One region of the Arthrobacter sp. UYEF3 genome, then DNA from elsewhere that is predicted to be linked to it. Evidence: predicted binding sites of a transcription regulator. Region 1 holds the regulator's gene; the other holds the start of a gene.

Region 1 (4,206 bases):
TTTCAAGAATACTGGCACGGACGGTGAAACGAAGTACGGAGAGGGCTTTAGGGCACCGTGAGGAAGTCGATGACCTCTTCCACCCGGCCTAGGAGGGACGGCTCCAGGTCCGCGTAGCTGCGGACGGCGCCGAGGAGCTTCTGCCAGCCCAGGCCGATGTCCTCCTTCGTGCTGTGTGGCCAGCCAAACGCCGTCAGGATGCCGGTCTTCCAGTCAATGCCGCGCGGAATCACCGGCCACCGTTCGATCCCCAGGACGGCCGGTCGAATGGCTTGCCAGACATCAACATAGGGGTGCCCGACGATCAGCACGTTGCCGGCGGCACCGGGGGCGGCCATGACCGCGTCGGCGATCCGGGATTCCTTCGAGTCTGGCACGAGGTGGTCCACCAGCACGCCGAGGCGGCGGCCCGGGCCGGGCCCGAACTCCTTCACGGCGGCAGCGAGGTCGTCGATGCCATGCAGCGGCTCGACGACGATGCCCTCGACCCGGAGGTCGTCGCCCCAGACTCTTTCGACGAGTTCGGCGTCGTGCTTGCCTTCCACCCAGATCCGGCTGGCTTTGGCGACCTGGGCGCGCTGGCCGGCCACCCGGACCGATCCGGAGGCGGTGCGCGCTCCGCCGCCGGTGGCAGCGGCGGGTAGCCGCGGCGCGGGCGGCATCAACCGGACCGGCTGGCCGTCGAGCAGGAAGCCGAAGCCCAGCCGGAAGGAGCGGGACTTGCCCCGCCGGTCCTCAAGGGCCACCACGTGCATGCCGCCCGACTTCTCCACCCGGGTCACTGCGCCGACCCAGCCGGATTGAACATCTTCCAGCACCATGCCGCGTTCCACCGGAATTTCCGGCAACTGTGCCCTGCCGGGGGCGGAGAGCTCTTGCGGGCCCCAATTCTGGTATGACATCGGCTACACACTGCTTTGCACTCGGGAATTGCGGATATTTATACTGGAAAATTCTGGGGCCGGGAACGGCCGCGCGGCCCGCCGTGTGTCCGGAAACACCGGTCCGGCGGCCGGGCCCGCAGCGAATCCAATGCTAACAACGCGTGACTCATATTAGACTGGTTAGCACTTAGACATGTCGAGTGCTAACCGCGGTGTTTTCGGGCGCGGTGTTGTCGGGCCGGTTCGTCCCGCTCGCCCGGCACCCGGGACAGGATATCGGTCGATTGGAGGTGGAGCGTGAGCGAGCCACGGAAACTCGAAGTACTGCGCGCCATCGTCGAGGACTACGTTCATTCCCGTGAACCCGTAGGATCCAAGGCGCTGGTGGAGCGGCACCATCTGGGCGTCTCCAGCGCCACGATCCGCAATGACATGGCTGCACTGGAAGACGAGGGCCTGATTACGGCGCCGCACACCAGCGCGGGCCGGATCCCCACCGACAAGGGCTACCGCCTGTTCGTGGACCAGATTTCGGCCGTCAAACCGCTGTCTCCGGCGGAGCGCCGCGCCATCCAGGCCCTGCTGGAGGGTTCCGACGACCTTGACGATGTGCTGGACCGCACCGTGCGGCTGCTGGCGCAGCTGACCAACCAGGTCGCCGTCGTGCAGTATCCGCTCCGGAGCCGGGCCCGCGTCCGGCACATTGAGTTCGTGCTCCTGGCCCCCCGCAAGGTGCTGACGGTGCTGATTGTGGACAGCGGCAAAGTGGAGCAGCGGGTGATCGACGTCGGCCAGGACGTCGGTGACGATGCCCTCGCGGAACTACGGACCTTGTTCCTGGGCAGGCTTTCCGGCACCCCGCTGAGCCTGCTGGCGCAGTCGTTGCAGGCCGTGGCGGACAGCTGTCCGCCGGTTCGCCGCGGCGCCGCCCACGCCCTTGCCCGGGGACTCGAGTCGCTGGCCGCGAGCAGCAGGGAGGAACGGATGGTTATGGCGGGGACGGCCAACCTGGCCCGCTCCAACGTGGACTTCCCGCTGAGCATCGGGCCCGTCCTCGAGGCACTCGAGGAACAGGTGGTGATGCTGCGGCTGCTCAGTGACATGGCGCAGGATCCGCGCGGCGTCACTGTAAGCATCGGCCGGGAGAACCCGTATGACGGGCTTTCCGAAGCTTCAGTGGTGGCCACCGGCTACGGCCCGGACGCCACGGCCAAGGTCGGGGTGCTGGGACCCACCCGGATGGACTATCCCACCACCATGGCGGCCGTCCGCGCGGTGGCCCGGTACCTGTCAAGGATCCTCGGGCCCTAAAGGATCCGGCCCGGGCATCAAATCCCGGACACCAACCCCCAGACACCAGACTTCTTGCCGATTACCGGCAGCACAACCAGGAAGAGATACACATTTTGAGCAGCCACTACGACGTTCTTGGAGTCTCCCGCGAAGCGACGGGGGAAGAAATCAAGAAGGCCTACCGCAAGCTGGCGCGGACCCTGCACCCGGATGTGAACCCCGGCGACGACGCCTCCGACCGCTTCAAAGCGGTCACGCACGCCTATGAGGTGCTCTCCGACCCGCAGAAGCGCCGGGTCTACGACACCACGGGCAACGAGAACGGTAACGACAACGGCTTCGGCGGCGGGTACGCCGGCCAGGGCTTCGCCTTCCAGGACATCTTTGAGACGTTCTTCGGCGGCGCAGGGGGCCAGGGCGGTCCCGCGTCCCGCGTCCGGCGCGGCCAGGACGCCTTGATCAGCGTCCGGATCGAGCTCCGTGACGCCGTCTTCGGCGTCAACAAGAAGCTTGAAGTGGACACCGCTGTCACCTGCCCTACGTGTGAAGGCTCGTGCTGCCGCCCGGGAACCCACCCCGAACGATGCGACATCTGCGGCGGCAGCGGCCAGGTCCAGCGCGCCGTGCGCTCCATCCTCGGCCAGGTCATGACAACGGCACCCTGCGGCAGCTGCGAGGGCTTCGGCACCGTGATCAAGGACCCGTGCAACGAGTGCGCCGGCCAGGGCCGCATCCGCAGCCGACGCTCGCTCACCGTGAAGGTCCCAGCCGGCGTCGCCACCGGCACACGCATCCAGCTCTCCGGCCAGGGCGAGGCGGGACCTGCCGGCGGTCCGTCCGGCGACCTGTACGTGGAGATCCGGGTCAACAACGACGCCACCTACGTGCGGGAGGGTGACGACCTGCACGCCAGTCTCAACATCCCGATGACCGCGGCAGCGCTGGGAACTGAGCTGACCCTCGATACGTTCGACGGCCAACAGGAAATCGACGTCAAGGCGGGTACCCAGTCGGGCGAGATGATCACGCTCCGCGGCCTGGGCGTCACGCACCTGCGCGGCCACGGCCGCGGCGACCTCAAGGTCCACCTGCAGGTGGATACCCCGGCCAAGCTCGACGCCGCCCAGGAAGACCTGCTGCGGCAGCTGGCCAAACTCCGCGGCGAGCAGTACACCGAGGGGAAGCTGGCCGCCAGCGGCGGCGTCTTCGCGAAGCTGCGGGACCGGCTCGGTAACCTGTAGCGGTGAGTAACCCCGTCTTCTTCAGCCCGGCAGGAAGCCTGGCCCAGCAGGTCCCGGGCTCCACGTTCGTCCTCGAAGGCGCCGAAGCGCGCCACGCGGTGACCGTCAAGCGGCTGGCCGTCGGGGAGGCGGTCGACATCGCCGACGGCGCGGGCACGCGCATCACCGGCACCGTCACGGCCGTCGCGCCCCAGGAGCTGACGGTTCGGTGCAGCGGGGTCAGCACGGAGGCCCGGCCTGACGTCAGGCTGGTCCTCGTGCAGGCGCTGGCCAAGGGGGACCGCGACGAGCTCGGCGCCGAAACCGCCACGGAACTGGGGATCGACGCCGTCGTCCCCTGGCAGGCGGAGCGGTCAATCGTGCGGTGGAAGCCAGAACGTGCGGCGAAGGCGCACGCCAAATGGCAGTCGGTGGTGACGGCTGCCGCGAAGCAGGCGCGCCGCGCCTGGATCCCGGAGGTCCGCGCCGCCGTCGACGGAGCCGGCCTGCAGGCTGCCGTCGCTTCCGCGGAGCTGGCCGTGATCCTGCACGAAGACGCGGTGCGGCCGTTGCGCCAGGTGCTGGAAGCCTGGCACCAGGACCTCGACGCCGGGAGCCCCCGCGAGGTGCTGCTGATTGTGGGACCCGAGGGCGGCATCAGCCCCCGCGAGGTCACGAGGCTGTGCGACGCCGGAGCCGTGACCGCGCTGCTGGGCCGCCACGTGCTGCGCTCCTCCACCGCCGGACCCGCGGCCACCGTGCTGGCAAGCGACATACTGGGACGCTGGTAGGCGCCGACCGGGCAGCGC
Region 2 (4,206 bases), on a different contig from region 1:
CGGCTCGGCAGTGGAGTTCATCTACCATCCGGGGCCCTACTCCCTGATCGTCGCCTTGCTGGCCGGTACGGCCGGAATGTTGTCCGTGATCAGCAGGCGGTCGGCCGCCCTGATCGGCGTCTTTATCTCGGTGACCACGGTCCCCGCGGCAGGCTACGTGGCGGTGGCACTGGTGCTGGGCGAGTATCAAAAGGCCGCGGGCTCCGCGCTCCAGCTCTTTGTGAACCTGATCGGGATCGTGGTCTCGGCGGTGGCGGTGTTGTTGTATTACCGTGTGATCACCAGACGCCTGCCGCGTGACGCGGCCCTTCGGCTGCGGCGGAGGGCACAGCCGAAGAGCCGCTGAGCGAAACCGCCGCCGGGAAGGCAGAACGCCTGAGTCAGAGCGCCGCAGACAAAACGTCGGCAGACAGAGGCCGCAGACAAAGACCGCAGACAAAAAGGACCGGACCAGCTGACGCTGACCCGGTCCTTGTTGCGCGAAGGCTTAGTGCTGGTGCCCTGCGTGTTCATTTTCGTCGGCCGGCTTCTCCACCACGAGGGTTTCGGTGGTGAGTACCAGAGCCGCGATGGACGCTGCGTTGCGGAGGGCCGCACGCGTCACCTTGACGGGGTCGATCACGCCGGCAGCGATCAGGTCTTCGTACTCGCCGGTCTTGGCGTTGAAGCCCTGGTTGTTGGCGGATTCGGCCACCTTGGCGACGACGACGTAACCGTCGAAGCCCGCGTTCTGGGCGATCCAGCGCAGCGGCTGGGTCAGTGCCCGGCGGACGATGCCGACAGCAGCAGCCGCGTCACCTTCGAGCGCCTGGACGGCGGGATCCTCATCGAGCGCCTTGAGGGCGTGGATGAGAGCGGAGCCGCCGCCGGCCACGATGCCCTCTTCCAGGGCAGCGCGGGTCGAGGACACGGCGTCCTCGATGCGGTGCTTCTTTTCCTTCAGCTCGACCTCGGTGGCTGCGCCGACCTTGATCACGCCGATGCCGCCGGCCAGCTTGGCCAGGCGTTCCTGCAGCTTTTCCTTGTCCCAGTCGGAGTCGGTGCGGGTCAGCTCGGCACGCAGCTGGGCAACCCGGGCCGCGACGTCCTCTGCCGAACCGGCGCCGTCGACGATGGTTGTGTTGTCCTTCGTCACGGTGATGCGGCGGGCGGTGCCCAGCACCTCAAGTCCAACGGTGTCCAGGCTGAGACCCAGTTCCGGGGAGACAACCTGGGCGCCCGTGAGGGTCGCAATGTCCTGCAGCATGGCCTTGCGGCGGTCGCCGAAGCCCGGTGCCTTGACGGCCACGACGTTCAGGGTGCCGCGGATGCGGTTGACGATCAGCGTGGAGAGGGCCTCGCCGTCGACATCTTCAGCAATGATGAAGAGCGGCTTGGAGCTCTGCAGCGCCTTCTCCAGCAGCGGCAGGAAGTCCTGGACCGAGGAGATCTTGCCCTGGTTGATCAGGATCAAAGCGTCCTCGAGCACCGCTTCCTGGCGTTCAGCGTCGGTGACGAAGTACGGGGACAGGTAGCCCTTGTCGAACTGCATGCCCTCGGTGAGGACCAGTTCGGTCTGCGTGGTGGAGGACTCCTCAATGGTGATCACACCATCCTTGCCGACCTTGCCGAACGCCTCGGCCAGCAGCTCGCCGATCTCGTCGCTCTGCGCGGAGATCGCAGCGACGTTGGCGACCTGGTCGCCTTCGACCGGGCGGGCATTTTCGAGCAGGCGGGCGGCGATGGCCTCAACCGAAACCTCGATGCCGCGCTTGATCTGTCCCGGGGCAGCGCCGGCCGCCACGTTGCGCAGGCCTTCCTTGACCAGGGCCTGGGCGAGCACGGTGGCGGTGGTGGTACCGTCGCCGGCGACGTCGTTGGTCTTGGTGGCGACCTCCTTGGCAAGCTGCGCGCCAAGGTTTTCGTACGGGTCGTCCAGCTCGACTTCACGGGCAATGGTGACACCGTCGTTGGTGATCGTGGGGGCGCCCCACTTCTTGTCCAGCACGACGTTGCGGCCGCGCGGGCCGAGCGTCACCTTGACCGTGTTGGCGAGCTTATCGATGCCGGCTTCGAGCGACCGGCGGGCAGCGTCGTTAAACGCGAGCTGCTTTGCCATGGTTTTGTCCTTTCAAGACAGAACCCCGCGCAGCCGTCCGTTCTAAGCGAAGGAGCGGCGGCGCGGGGTCCAAGGGAGTTACTTTACGACGATCGCCAGAACGTCGCGGGCGGACAGTACGAGGTACTCGTTGCCGCCGGTCTTGACTTCGGTTCCGCCGTACTTGGAGTAGATGACGACGTCGCCGACGGCTACGTCAACAGGAACGCGGTTGCCATCTTCGAAGCGGCCGGGGCCTACTGCAACGACTTCGCCTTCCTGCGGCTTCTCCTGCGCGGAGTCCGGGATGACCAGGCCGGAAGCCGTGGTCTGCTCGGCTTCGAGCGGGCGGACAACAATACGATCCTCAAGAGGCTTAATAGAGACCGACAATGACCTCTCCTTTTCGTCAGCAAATTCGTGGACATTAAAGCTGTGTGGCCAAGGCATACAGACCGTCGTCGCGGTGCCGGCAGCAGCCTGGCTGATAAAGCTTCGGGGTGTTAGCACCCTCCTAGGGAGAGTGCTAATGACGACTCTATGTAAGGAGTTAGCACTCGGTCAAGGCGAGTGCCAGAAGTTCATCCCCGGGTGAACGTCCGACGGCGGCCCCGGACGGGGTGTGGCGGCCGGTTAGCCCCCCGCGAGGTCCTCGTAGTCCCAGTCCAGGCCGTCGTCGTCTTCTTCGTCCCGGTCAGACGCATTCCGTTCGCGGTACATGACGAATCCCCCGGCCAGCGCGGCCGCTGCACCGAGGACCAGGAAGACGATGCCGCCCAACCGGGCGCCGGCGTAGGTGTCACGGATGGCCCGCGCCTCATCGGTGGCGTCCTTCACGTCTTTGCCGCCCACGGAATACACGGTCGCATTAAACGAATCGAGGAAGAAGATGATCACCAGCAACGCCACGCAGACAATGGCGAGGACACTGCCGGCGATCAGCGCCGGCCGGGCGAAGCGGGCCAGCCCCCGGCTGGCCGGAAATTCTTTGTCCCGGTGTTCCCGGGTCCCTGCCGTGCCGAAGTCGTCGGTGCGCCTGTCATCCATGCCATCCAGCCTATCGGGCACGGCGCGCGTCCGGTGCCTGAACTACGCTTGATGGCATGGCTGAGACTACGCAGGACCAGATCGCCCCGCTGCTCAATCCGGAGGGCTGGGAGCTGCTGGCGTCGCTGGGGCCCTACCGCGAGGAAGAGGCCTTCCGGCTCAATGCCTCGCTGCGCAAAGCCGGCCATTCCGCTGAGCTGGTGTCAGCCGTCCTCACGCAGTCCCGGCTGCGGACCAAGGCTGAGGCTAAGTTCGGCGAATTCGCCCGGCAGATGATCTTCACCCGGGCCGGCCTGGAGCAGGCCACGCGGCTCACCGTGGCCGCGCGGCATGCGCAGCGGTTCGCTGCGGCCGGGATTGCCCACGTGGCGGATCTGGGCTGCGGGCTGGGCGCCGACGCGATGGCGCTGGCCTCCCTGGACATCAGTGTCACCGCCGTGGAACTGGACGAAACCACTGCCGCCTGCGCCACCATGAACCTGATCCCCTTCCGGAACGCAGCCGTGGTCCATGCCGATGCCGCAACTGTTGCGCTGGACGGGATCGACGGCGTCTGGCTCGACCCGGCCCGCCGCACCACCTCCAGCTCCGGAACCAAACGCCTCTGGGACCCGGAGGATTTTTCCCCTCCGCTGTCCTTCGTGGAATCTTTGGCCGCAGCCGGCCGCGCCGTGGGCGTGAAGATGGGCCCAGGCATGCCGCACGCCTCGGTGCCGGCGGAATGCGAGGCGCAGTGGGTCTCGGTGGGCGGCGACGTCACCGAGGTGGCGCTGTGGTTCAACGCTGTCCGCCGGCCCGGAATCCGCCGCGCCGCGCTGCTCCTGGGCCCGCACGGCGCCGCGGAACTCACCAGCGCTGAGGACTTCGGCGCCGGGCCGATAGCCCCGATAGGCGCGGCGGAAGGCTACCTCTACGAGCCCGACGGCGCCGTGATCCGGGCGGGACTGGTCGCCGACGTCGCCCTCCAGCTTGACGGGCACCTGCTGGACGAACACATCGCCTACATCTGCGCTCCGGAGCTGCTCGACACCCCCTTCGCCCGGGCGTACAAGGTACTCGATGTGATGCCGTTCAACGTCAAG

Evidence for each region. Region 1 encodes HrcA, which represses chaperone genes, less so after heat shock. Its sites were predicted from a motif close to TTNGCACTCGNNNNNNNCGAGTGCNAA; they were not measured.
Region 2: the regulator HrcA is predicted to act here: its motif matches at 2,628-2,654, upstream of groES (co-chaperone GroES).

Annotation. Positions count from the first base shown of each region.
Region 1 covers NZ_JBEPNK010000017.1:23,481-27,686, forward strand. The annotation lists gene ABIB14_RS12600 (DUF3097 domain-containing protein) at 48-902, opposite strand; gene hrcA (heat-inducible transcriptional repressor HrcA) at 1,182-2,195, shown strand; gene dnaJ (molecular chaperone DnaJ) at 2,291-3,418, shown strand; gene ABIB14_RS12615 (16S rRNA (uracil(1498)-N(3))-methyltransferase) at 3,421-4,188, shown strand.
Region 2 covers NZ_JBEPNK010000003.1:134,109-138,314, reverse strand. The annotation lists gene ABIB14_RS03240 (DUF389 domain-containing protein) at 1-346, shown strand, start outside; gene groL (chaperonin GroEL) at 488-2,098, opposite strand; gene groES (co-chaperone GroES) at 2,177-2,470, opposite strand; gene ABIB14_RS03225 (hypothetical protein) at 2,711-3,124, opposite strand; gene ABIB14_RS03220 (THUMP-like domain-containing protein) at 3,181-4,206, shown strand, end outside.